DNA from 2 places in the Catellatospora sp. NPDC049111 genome. Region 2 is predicted to be linked to the other one. Evidence: riboswitches for the same ligand, from Rfam matches in the RefSeq annotation. Region 2 holds a riboswitch; the other holds the start of a gene.
What was found. A riboswitch is a leader RNA that binds a small molecule or an ion and turns the genes downstream of it on or off. The one in region 2 is predicted to bind thiamine pyrophosphate.
Positions count from the first base shown of each region.

Region 1: another riboswitch for thiamine pyrophosphate. It lies ahead of AB0B66_RS23210 (ECF transporter S component); the one in region 2 lies ahead of thiO (glycine oxidase ThiO).

Region 1 covers NZ_JBEZEB010000017.1:66,119-71,327, reverse strand. The annotation lists gene AB0B66_RS23225 (isoprenyl transferase) at 1-472, shown strand, start outside; gene AB0B66_RS23220 (energy-coupling factor transporter transmembrane component T) at 622-1,395, opposite strand; gene AB0B66_RS23215 (ATP-binding cassette domain-containing protein) at 1,520-2,860, opposite strand; gene AB0B66_RS23210 (ECF transporter S component) at 2,860-3,468, opposite strand; TPP riboswitch at 3,567-3,672, opposite strand; gene AB0B66_RS23205 (permease) at 3,851-4,807, shown strand; gene AB0B66_RS23200 (TIGR03943 family protein) at 4,804-5,209, shown strand, end outside.
Region 2 covers NZ_JBEZEB010000028.1:96,828-102,036, forward strand. The annotation lists gene AB0B66_RS29890 (glycoside hydrolase family 18 protein) at 1-1,181, opposite strand, end outside; gene thiE (thiamine phosphate synthase) at 1,304-1,930, shown strand; TPP riboswitch at 2,096-2,208, shown strand; gene thiO (glycine oxidase ThiO) at 2,202-3,248, shown strand; gene thiS (sulfur carrier protein ThiS) at 3,245-3,448, shown strand; gene AB0B66_RS29910 (thiazole synthase) at 3,445-4,224, shown strand; gene AB0B66_RS29915 (thiamine phosphate synthase) at 4,218-4,931, shown strand; gene thiD (bifunctional hydroxymethylpyrimidine kinase/phosphomethylpyrimidine kinase) at 5,055-5,209, shown strand, end outside.

The DNA.
Region 1 (5,209 bases), on a different contig from region 2:
CCTGGGCGTACGCATCGTTTGGTCGGGCCGGCGCGGGCGGCTGTGGAAGAGCGTCATCGACGAGCTGGAGACGGCCGAGCAGATGAGCCGCCACAACACCAAGCTCACCCTGCAGTTCTGCGTGAACTACGGCGGCCAGGCGGAGATCGCCGACGCGGCGGCCGCGATCGCCCGGGACGTGGCCGAGGGCCGCCTCAAGGCCGACAAGATCAACGAGAAGACGTTCGGGAAGTACCTCTACCACCCCGAGGTGCCGGACGTGGACCTGTTCCTGCGCCCGTCGGGCGAGCAGCGCACCAGCAACTACCTGATCTGGCAGTCCGCGTACGCCGAGCATGTCTACCTGGACACGCTGTGGCCCGACTTCGACCGCCGCCACCTCTGGTACGCCTGCGAGCTCTACGCCCAGCGCGACCGCCGCTTCGGCGGCGCCCTGCCCAACCCGGTCGCCCCGCCCGCCCCCGCGGCCTGACCTCGGCGGCCGTCCCGCGCCGCGTCGCGTCGCGTCTTGATCGTTCGACTTGCCTGGCACGTGTGGGTATTCGCATTCAAGATACGCACAGGTGCCAGGCAAGTCCGACGATCTTGCGTGTCGCGCGTCCCTGCCGGGGCGGGGCGCGGTCAGCGGTGGGCTATGAGCTGGATGGCCAGGGCCAGCAGCGCGCCGGCCGCGACCAGGAGCCAGTCCGCGAAACGCCAGGGCATCGGGCGGGCCACGGTGCGGGGCAGGCCGGAGTCGAAGCCGCGGGCGTCCATCGCGACGGCCAGCCGGGTGCCGCGCCGGATCGCGCCGACCAGCAGGCCGAACGCGGTGCCGGCGAACAGTCTCAGCCAGCGCAGCGGGTGGTGCCCGGCGTCGATGCCGCGGGCCCGGCGCGCCATCGCGATCATCTGCCACTCCTCGCCGAGCAGCCCGACCAGCCGGAACGCGGCCAGCGCGCCGATCGCGAAGCGGGGCGAGACCCGGGCGTGCTGGATCAGCGAGTCGGCCAGGTCGGTCGGGTCGGTGGTGCTGAACACCAGGATGCTGGGCAGCGCGATGGCCAGCAGCCGCAGCGCCAGCGACAGCGCGTTGCCGAGCACCGTCGTCGTGATCACCACCGGCCCGAAGTCGACCAGCACGGTCCCCGACCGGTCCGCGGCGAACAGCGCCAGCGACAGCACCACGGTCGCCGCGCCGAGCAGCGCGGGCCAGCCGCGCCGCAGCAGCCCCCAGGGCGTGATCCCGAACAGCGGCGCGGCCAGGAACGTCACCACCAGCGCGAAACCGAGCGCGGCCACATCCCGGGTGAACAGCGCGGCGGTGGTGAACAGCGCCAACGCGACGATCTTCGCGACCGGCGTACGGCGCGCGAGCAGTGCGTCGCTGCGTTGCAGCGCGTCGGCGGCGGGCAGGGTCACGGCATGCTCCGTGGGACGGCTCTGGCGGCGAGGCTGCGGCAGGAGCCGCCGCGCGATCGGACCGCGGCCGGGACGCGGCAGGCGCCGCAGGGTCGCAAGACGATGACGTTCCGGCCGGTCATGAGGGCTGTCCCAGGTCGAGGGTGCGGTCGGCGAGAGTTGTCACCACGTCCGGGTCGTGGGTGACGGTGACGATGCCGTGGCCGTCGTCGCGCAGCGCGGCGAGCAGGTCCACCAGCTCGATCCAGGTGCGGCGGTCCTGGCCGAAGGTGGGCTCGTCCAGGATCAGCAGGCGGGGCCGGGCGGCCAGCGCGGTCGCCACGGACAGCCGCCGGGCCTCGCCGCCCGAGAGGGTGAACGGGTTCGCCCCGGCCAGGTGGTCCAGGCGCAGCCGGGTCAGCAGCTCGTCGACCCGGCCCGGGGCGGTGCCGCCGAGCGCCAGTTCGTCGCGCACGGTCGCGGTCACGAACTGCTGCTCCGGGTTCTGGAACACCGAGCCGATCCGGCGCGCCAGCACGCGGGCCCGCCACCGGTGCGGCGGCCCGTCCGGGCTACGCACCTCGCCCGCGGCGGGTTTGAGCAGGCCGCCCAGCGCCAGCGCGAGGGTGGACTTGCCGCAGCCGTTCGGGCCGGTCACCGCGAGCGCCTGCCCGGCGCGGACGATCACGTCGGGGTAGGACAGGTGCCGTACCCGCAGGTCGTGGGTGGTGAGCAGGACGTCGCCGGGCGGGTTCGCGGCGTGGTGCGGGGGAGCGGGGTGGCCTGGCACCCAGACCCCGGCTGCGGCCAGCTCCGCGCCGAGCGGACCGGCCAGCAGGTGGGGCGGCACGTCATCGCGCACCCCGCCGCCGGGCTCCAGGACGACCACCCGGGTGACCAGGTCCAGCACCTCGGCGATGCGGTGCTCGATGAGCACGACGGTGGTGTCGGCGTCGACGGCGTCGCGCAGCGCCCGGCGGACCAGCGCGGCCCCGGCCGGGTCCAGGTTGGCCGTGGGTTCGTCGAGCAGCAGCAGCTCGGGACGCGGGGCCAGGGCCCCGGCCAGCACCAGGCGCTGCTGCTCGCCGCCGGACAGGGCGTCGGTGGCCCGGTCGCGCTCGTAGCCGAAGCCGACCTCGCGCAGCACCTCGTCCGCCCGGGGCCAGACCCGGTCAGGGGGCCAGGCGAGGTTCTCCAGGCCGAACGCGACCTCGTCGCCCGCCCGCGACATCACCAGCTGCGACTGCGGGTCCTGGAAGACGATGCCGACCCGTTCGGCGTCGACCTTGCGCTTACCCTCGGCCTCGCCCGAGTCCTCGGGCAGCAGCCCGGCCAGCGCGTGCAGCAGCGTGGACTTGCCCGCGCCCGAGGGGCCGAGCAGCAGCACCCGCTCGCCGCGCTCGATGCGCAGGTCGACCCCGCGCACCGCCCACGCGCGGCGGCCGGCGTGCCGCCACCCGTACCCCTCGAGCTCGATCATCAGACCAGGTCGCGGCTGCGGCCGGACGGGAACCGGTCCAGCGCGCCGGTGCCGGCCAGGGACTTGGTCAGGTAGTACCCGCCGACGCCCGCGAACAGCAGCGTGCTGGCCACGACGATGGCGACGTAGGCGACCTTCCAGTCGAACGTCCAGTCGCCGTAGTAGTAGTACAGGTCGAGCCCGGCCGCGGTGGCTCCCGCGAACGCGGCCGCGACCAGCGACTGGCCGAGGTTCCAGCGGCGGTACGCGCCGAGCAGGAAGCCCAGCTCGCCGGCCGCGCCCTGGGCCAGGCCGTACCAGAGCACGCTGATGCCCCACGAGGTGCCGAGCAGCGCCGACACGATCGCGGCGACCAGCTCGGTGTAGATCGCCGCGCCCGGCTTGCGGATGATCAGCGGGGCGAGCACGGCGGGCAGCAGCCATACGCCGTAGATGGCGGCCGCGGCCGGCGGGAACGTCGAGCCGAAGATCGCCCCGGCCGGGCCGTTCCACAGCAGGCCCCAGGCCCAGAAGACGACGCCGAAGGCGACGGCGAGGATCGAGGCGACGACGATGTCGACCGTCCGCCAGCGATGGTTCGTCGCCTTGGGCGAGCTGTTGTTCTGCATGAATAGCTCCTGGTCCGTTGAGGGTACGAACGAGGAGAAGTGCACACGCCGCGCCCGTGACATCCCTTTTCGGGGGTATCACGAAAGCAGGCGTGGCGGTGAGGTGTTGACCGAACTCCCTGCGCTGGCATTACCCAGATCAGGTTCGAGGGTCTGCGGCCGTGTGCCGCACTCTCAGCGCTGTGCGCTCCCCTGTCGTTACTTGTTCATATGAGGCCGCTGGACAGCGGCGCTTGTGCCGGAAAGGCTAACACCGAACGCACGCCCGGTAACCTGTGCCGGTCGGCACACCCCGATACCGCGAAGGATCCGTGTGACCTCCGTCGATCAGCGCCCGCCCGCGGCGCCCCCGTCGCCGCCCGCCGGGCCCGCCCGCACGCCGCTGTTCGGCGGCCGGATCGGCTCCGTCGAGGTGCTGGCGGCACTGCTCATCGTGCTGCTGATCTTCCGTGAGCCGATCGCCGCCGCGATCTCCACTCCGCTGCTGCAGACCTGGACCACCGTGTTCGTATCGGTGATGGTGCAGGCCATGCCGTTCCTGGTGTTCGGCGTCGCGCTGTCGGCGGTGATCGCGGTCTTCGTGCCGCGCTCGTTCTGGTCGAGGGCGCTGCCCAAGCACCCGGCGCTGGCCGTGCCGGTGGCCAGCGCCGCCGGGGTGGTGCTGCCCGGCTGCGAATGCGGCTCGGTGCCGATCGCCGGCTCGCTGATCCGCCGCGGCGTCACGCCCGCCGCCGCGCTGGCGTTCCTGCTGGCCGCGCCCGCGATCAACCCGATCGTGCTGACCGCCACCGCGGTCGCCTTCCCGAACAACCCGGAGATGGTGGTCGCCCGCGGCGTGGCCAGCATCATCGTCGCCATGGTGATGGGCTGGCTCTGGCTGCGCCTGGGCAAGCAGGAGTGGATCAGGCTGCCGCACCGGCCGGAGCTGGACGACCTGTCCCGCGCTCGGGCGTTCTGGGCGGCCTGCCGCCACGACATCGTGCACGCGGGCGGCTTCCTGGTGCTCGGCGCGATGGCCGCGGCCACCATCAACGTGCTGGTGCCCGAGTCGGTGCTGCAGGCCGTCGCCGACCAGCCGGTGCTGTCCGTGCTGGCGCTGGCGGCGCTCGCCGTGCTGCTGTCGATCTGCTCCGAGGCGGACGCGTTCGTCGCCGCGTCGCTCAGCCAGTTCTCGCTCACCGCGCGGCTGGCATTCCTGGTCGTCGGCCCGATGGTCGACCTGAAGCTGATCTCCATGCAGGCCGGGGTGTTCGGCCGCCGCTTCGCGATGCGCTTCGCCCCGGCCACGTTCGTGATGGCGGTCGCGGTCGCCGCCGGAGTCGGGATGGTGCTGCTGTGAACCGTCAGGCCCAGGGCGTGGTGATGCTGCTGCTCGGCGGCGCGATCCTCAAGGCCAGCCTCACCGACATGTACCTGCGCTACGTCAAGGCGGGACTGCAGCCGTTCCTGATCGGCGCGGGCGCGCTGCTGGTGCTCGCGGCCGTGATGACCCTCTGGTACGACATCCGGCACGGCTCGGCCGTGGACACCGAGTGCGCCGAGCACCCGGAACCGGTCGGGGCGGCAGCTGGCGACCTCGACCACGGCGGCCGCGGCCTGGACCGGGCGGTCGACGAAGGCGACGGCTCCGGCCACGGGCACGGCGGTCACGGGCACGGCCACGGGCACCGCGAGCCGCGGGTCGGCTGGCTGCTGATCGCGCCGGTGCTCGGCCTGCTCCTAGTCGCCCCGCCCGCGCTCG
Region 2 (5,209 bases):
CACAGGGCACTGCCGCCGTACTTCCAGGACGCGCCTGCGACTGGGTCGTAAGAGACGGTGCCCTGCTTGGCGACGACTTTCTTGTAGTCGTCGACGCCGTCCTCGTAGGTGCCCCGGGCCGGGCCGCTCGCGGGCTGGTAGAGGCCGTTGCCGGTGCTGCCGACGCCGGTCCAGCCGCGGCCGTAGTACGGGATGCCGATCACGATCTTGTTGGCGGGTGCGCCCTGGGCGCGGTAGGTGTCCACGGCCAGGTCGACGCTGAACGGCGACGACGGCGTGGAGTACAGGTTCGACTGGTGCCCGGTCACCGGGTCCCACCCGCCGGCCAGGTCGTAGCCCTGCACCGTGGCGAAGTCGAGGTGGGAGAACAGCTGCGCGGTCTCGATCCCGGCATTGATCTTCGCGGGGTCCGCGGGCAGGAACGCGGTCAGTTGGTAGCTCCGGCCGACCTGCGCGCCGTACGCGTTGAGCTGGTTGCGGAACTCGGCGGCCAGCAGGGTGTAGTTCTGCTTGTCCTCGGGCCGCACCACGTTGCCGACCTCGCCCGCCGAGGCGGGCCACTCCCAGTCCAGGTCGAACCCGTCGAACACGCCGAAGGCGCTGCTCGTGCCGCCGTGCGGCGAGGTGCCGATGAAGGGCAGGTTGCCCTTGATGAACATGTCGATGCAGCTCGCCACCATCGCCTGCCGGGAGGCCGGGGTGAGCGCGGCGTCGGACAGGTACTTCGACCAGGTCCAGCCGCCCACCGACAGCAGCACCTTCAGGTGCGGATACATCGCCTTGAGCTTGCGCAGCTGGTGGAAGTTGCCAGCCAAGGGCTGGCTCACCACGTCGCCGACCCCGTCGACGGACTCGCCGGCCTTGAAGCGCTTCTGGTAGTCGGCCCAGGCGTCGCCGACCCCGGCCTCGTTGGCCTCGAAGCAGCGGCCGTCGGCGCCGACGTTGGCGAACGCGTAGTTGATGTGCGTCAGTTTCGCGGCCATCCCCGACGTGTGCAGGTTCTTCACCAGGAAGTTGCGGCGGTAGATGCCCCACTGGACGAAGTAGCCGACCTTGACGTATCCGGCGGCCGCGGCGGCGGCCCCCTCCGTGGCGGGTGCGGACGCGGCTTGAGCTGGTACGGCGGTTGCCGCGACGGTGCTGCCCAGGATGAGGGCGACGAGGGCGAGACGGGTTCTCATACCGATTCAAAGTAATTGTAAAGAGTTTTCACAGAATCAGTGATCTGGATGAGCCGATGTAGACGGCGGCTGTCACGGAGGGGGTTGGCCCATTCACCGATGAGAATCGATAGGGTATGGCCATGGCGCTGGGGAGACTTCATCTGATCACCGACAGCCGGCCCGGCCGGGATCCGGTCGCACTGGTCCGGGCCGCGCTCGCCGTGGCGACACCCGATCTGGTCATCCAGTTCCGGCCCGCGGACGACTGGACCGACCGGCTCGCGTACGAGCTGGCCAACCAGATCGTCGCGCTGTGCCGCCCGGTCGGGGTTCCGGTGCTGGTCAACGACCGGCTGCACGTCGCGCTCGCCACCGGTGCCGCGGGCGGCCACGTCGGCGCGGACGACCTGCCCGTGCCGGCGGCCCGGCGGCTGCTCGGCCCGGCCGCGGTGCTCGGCGCGACGTCCCGGCTGCCCGCGACCGCCCTGCGCGCGGTCGGCGACGGAGCCGACTACCTGGGTGTGGGCCCCTGCTACGCGACGTCCACGAAGGACGGGCTGCCGGTGTCCATCGGCGCTGAGGGCCTGCGCGCCGTGGCGCGGCAGGTCGCGGGCACCCCGATCATCGCGATCGGCGGCATCACCGCGGCCCGGGTGCCGGAGCTGCTGGCCGCCGGAGCACACGGTGTCGCGGTCATCGGCGCGGTCTCCGACGCCGCCGACCCGTCCCGCGCCGTGGCCGACCTGCTCGCCGCCGTCGCGTCCTGAAACGACACATCGCCGCAGCTCGGAGGAGCCCCGCACGGCTCCGCCCCGGTGTGGCGGAGATCGCGGTGGGCGACGTGTGGGTTGCCTACGGGTACGTGCGGGGTTACGCTCCCGACAGTCGTCACGGACGGCAACACACGCGTAACACGTGAACCACATCTGAACCAAGAACCCCACGGGAGCCCGGTGAACCGGGCTGAGAGGGGAGCTGATTCTCGCTCCCGACCGTAGAACCTGATCCGGGTAATGCCGGCGCAGGGAGGAGGCCGCGGTGGCACCCCTTTCCGTATCCGTCGTCGGCGGCGGCATCATCGGGCTCAGCATCGCCTGGCAGTGCGCCCGGCGCGGGCACGCCGTCACCGTGCACGACCCCGATCCCGGCCGCGGCGCGTCCCACGTCGCCGCCGGCATGCTGGCCCCGATCGGCGAGTCGTACTTCGGCGAGCGCGAGCTGACCGCCCTGCTGCTCGAATGCGCCCGGCGCTGGCCCGGGTACGCGGCGGAACTGGCGGCGGCGAGCGGGCACGAGCTGGGGCACCGGACCGAGGGCACGCTGCAGGTCGGGCTGACCGCCGACGACCTGGCCGAACTGCGCCGGCTGTGGACGTACCAGCGGGAACTGGGCGCGGAGGTGGTCGCGCTCGACGGCGACCGGCTGCGCGAGCGCGAGCCGCTGCTGAACCCCCGGGCGCGGGGCGTGCTCGTCGAGTCCGACCACCAGGTGGACCCGCGCCGGGTCGTGGCGGCGCTGCGCGAACTGGTTCCGGTGCGCCGCGAGGCCGTGCACCGGCTGTCCGACCTGGACGCCGACGTGGTGGTGCTCGCCGCGGGCTGTGCCAGCGCCGCGCTGGGCGGGCTGCCGGTGCGGCCGGTGCAGGGAGCGGTCCTGCGGCTGCGCGGCCAGGCCGCGCCGCGCCACGTCATCCGGGGGTACGCCGACGGCCGCGCCGTGTACCTGGTGCCCCGCCGCGACGGCGAGGTGCTGGTCGGGGCGACCGTCGAGGAACGGGCCGACGGCCACGCCACCGCGGGCGGCGTGCGCGACCTGCTGCGCGCCGCCACCGACCTGGTGCCGGAGCTGGCCGAGCACGCGCTGGTCGAGGTGTCGGTGGGGCAGCGCCCCGGCACCGCCGACAACGGACCGATCGTGGGCGAGCTGGCACCGGGCGTGCTGGTCGCCACGGGGCACTACCGGCATGGCGTGCTGGCCGCCCCGTACACCGCGCTGGCCGTCGCCGACCTGGTCGACGGCGGCTCGCTGCCCCCGCTCTGGGAACCCTTCACCCCCCAACGCCTGACCGCCGGAGGACTCGGATGATCACCGTGGTCGTGAACGACACGCCTCGCCCCACCCGGCGCGGCGAGACCATCGCCGACCTGCTGGCCGTGCTCGACGTGCCGTCGCGCGGCGTCGCGGTCGCGGTCAACGGCGAGGTGGTGCGCCGCGCCGACTGGCCCGCGCACCGGCTGCTCGACGGGGACCGGGTCGAGGTCCTCACCGCGACGCAGGGCGGTTGACCGGCATGGACGACAGGTTCCTGCTCGGGGGCGTGGAGTTCGGCTCCCGGCTCATCCTGGGCACCGGCGGGGCGAGCAGCCTCCAGTCGCTGGAGCAGGCGCTGCTGGCGGGCGGCACCGAGCTGGTCACCGTCGCGCTGCGGCGCATCGACCCGAACACCCCGGCCGGGCTGCTCGACGTGCTGGAGCGCTGCGGCGTACGGCTGCTGCCCAACACGGCGGGCTGCTACACGGCCGCCGACGCGGTGCGCACCGCGCACCTGGCGCGCGACGCGTTCGACACCGACTGGATCAAGCTGGAGGTGATCGGGGACGAGCGCACGCTGCTGCCCGACGCCGTCGAGCTGCTGCGGGCGGCCGAGCGGCTGGTCGACGACGGGTTCACCGTCCTGCCGTACACCACCGACGATCCGGTGCTGGCCCGGCGGCTGGCCGACCTGGGCTGCGCCGCGGTGATGCCCGCGGGCGCACCGATCGGGTCCGGGCTGGGCATCTCGAACCCGCACCACATCGAGCTGATCCGGGAGGCAGTGCGCTGCCCGGTCATCCTCGACGCCGGGATCGGCACCGCCAGCGACGCCGCCCGTGCCATGGAGCTGGGCTGCGACGCGGTCCTGCTGGCCAGTGCGGTGACCCGGGCCGCCGACCCGGTGGCGATGGCCGGCGCGATGCGCCACGCCGTCGTCGCGGGCCGGCTCGCGTCGCAGGCCGGCCGCATCCCGGTACGCCGCCACGCGTTGGCCTCCACGCCTGCCGAGGGGCTCCCGACATGGTGAGCCGACTGGCAGCGACTCGTGCCGCCGCCCGGCCGGGCGAGGTGACGGGGGAGTCCGAGCCGGGCGGCCGCACGCCCACCGGTGAGGTGCGCGGCGTGGTCGTGGTGACCGATCGCCGCCAGGCCGCCCGGCCGCTGGTGGACGTGGTCGCGGGGGCCGTGACCGGGGGCGCGCGGATCGTGCTGCTGCGGGAGAAGGACCTGCCGCGCGGGCAGCGGCTGCGGCTCGCGGCGGCGCTGCGGGAGCTGCTGCGCCCGGTCGGCGGGCTGCTCATCGTGGCCGGGCAGGACACCCTCGGCGGGGAGGCGCTGCACCTGCGCGCGGGCGCGATCGCCCCGCTCGGGCGGCCCCGGCTGCTCGGCCGCTCGTGCCACGACGAGACGGAACTCGACCGGCTGTCCACCGAGGACTACGTGACGCTGTCACCGGTCTTCCCGAGCCGCAGCAAACCGGGCTACGGGCCGCCGCTCGAACCCGCCGGGCTGCGCCGCCTGGCCGCCCGAGCGGGCCGTGCGGTGCTGGCACTGGGCGGGGTCGAGTCGCCCGAGCGGGCCGCGGCCTGCCGAGACGCCGGAGTCGCGGGAGTGGCGGTGATGGGCGCGGTGATGCGGGCCGCCGATCCGGCACAGGCGTACGCGAACCTGCGCGCCGCGTGGGACGGCCTGTGCGACGGATCACACCGCGACGGCGGGAGAGTGCTGGCATGAGCGAGCGACGCGAGCGAATCAGCAGCCTCAGGGATGCCGCCGACGAGCCCAGCGAGGAGAAGGCATGAGCGAGCAGAGAATCCACCACCGCCCGGCCGCCCACGCGCACCTCGGGGGGACGCCATGAGCACCCCGCACCTCGCCCTGACCATCGCGGGATCGGACAGCAGCGGCGGCGCGGGCATCCAGGCGGACCTGAAGACGTTCGCCGCGCTGGACTGCTACGGCGCGAGCGTCATCACGGCGGTGACCTCGCAGAACACCAAAGTCATCACGGA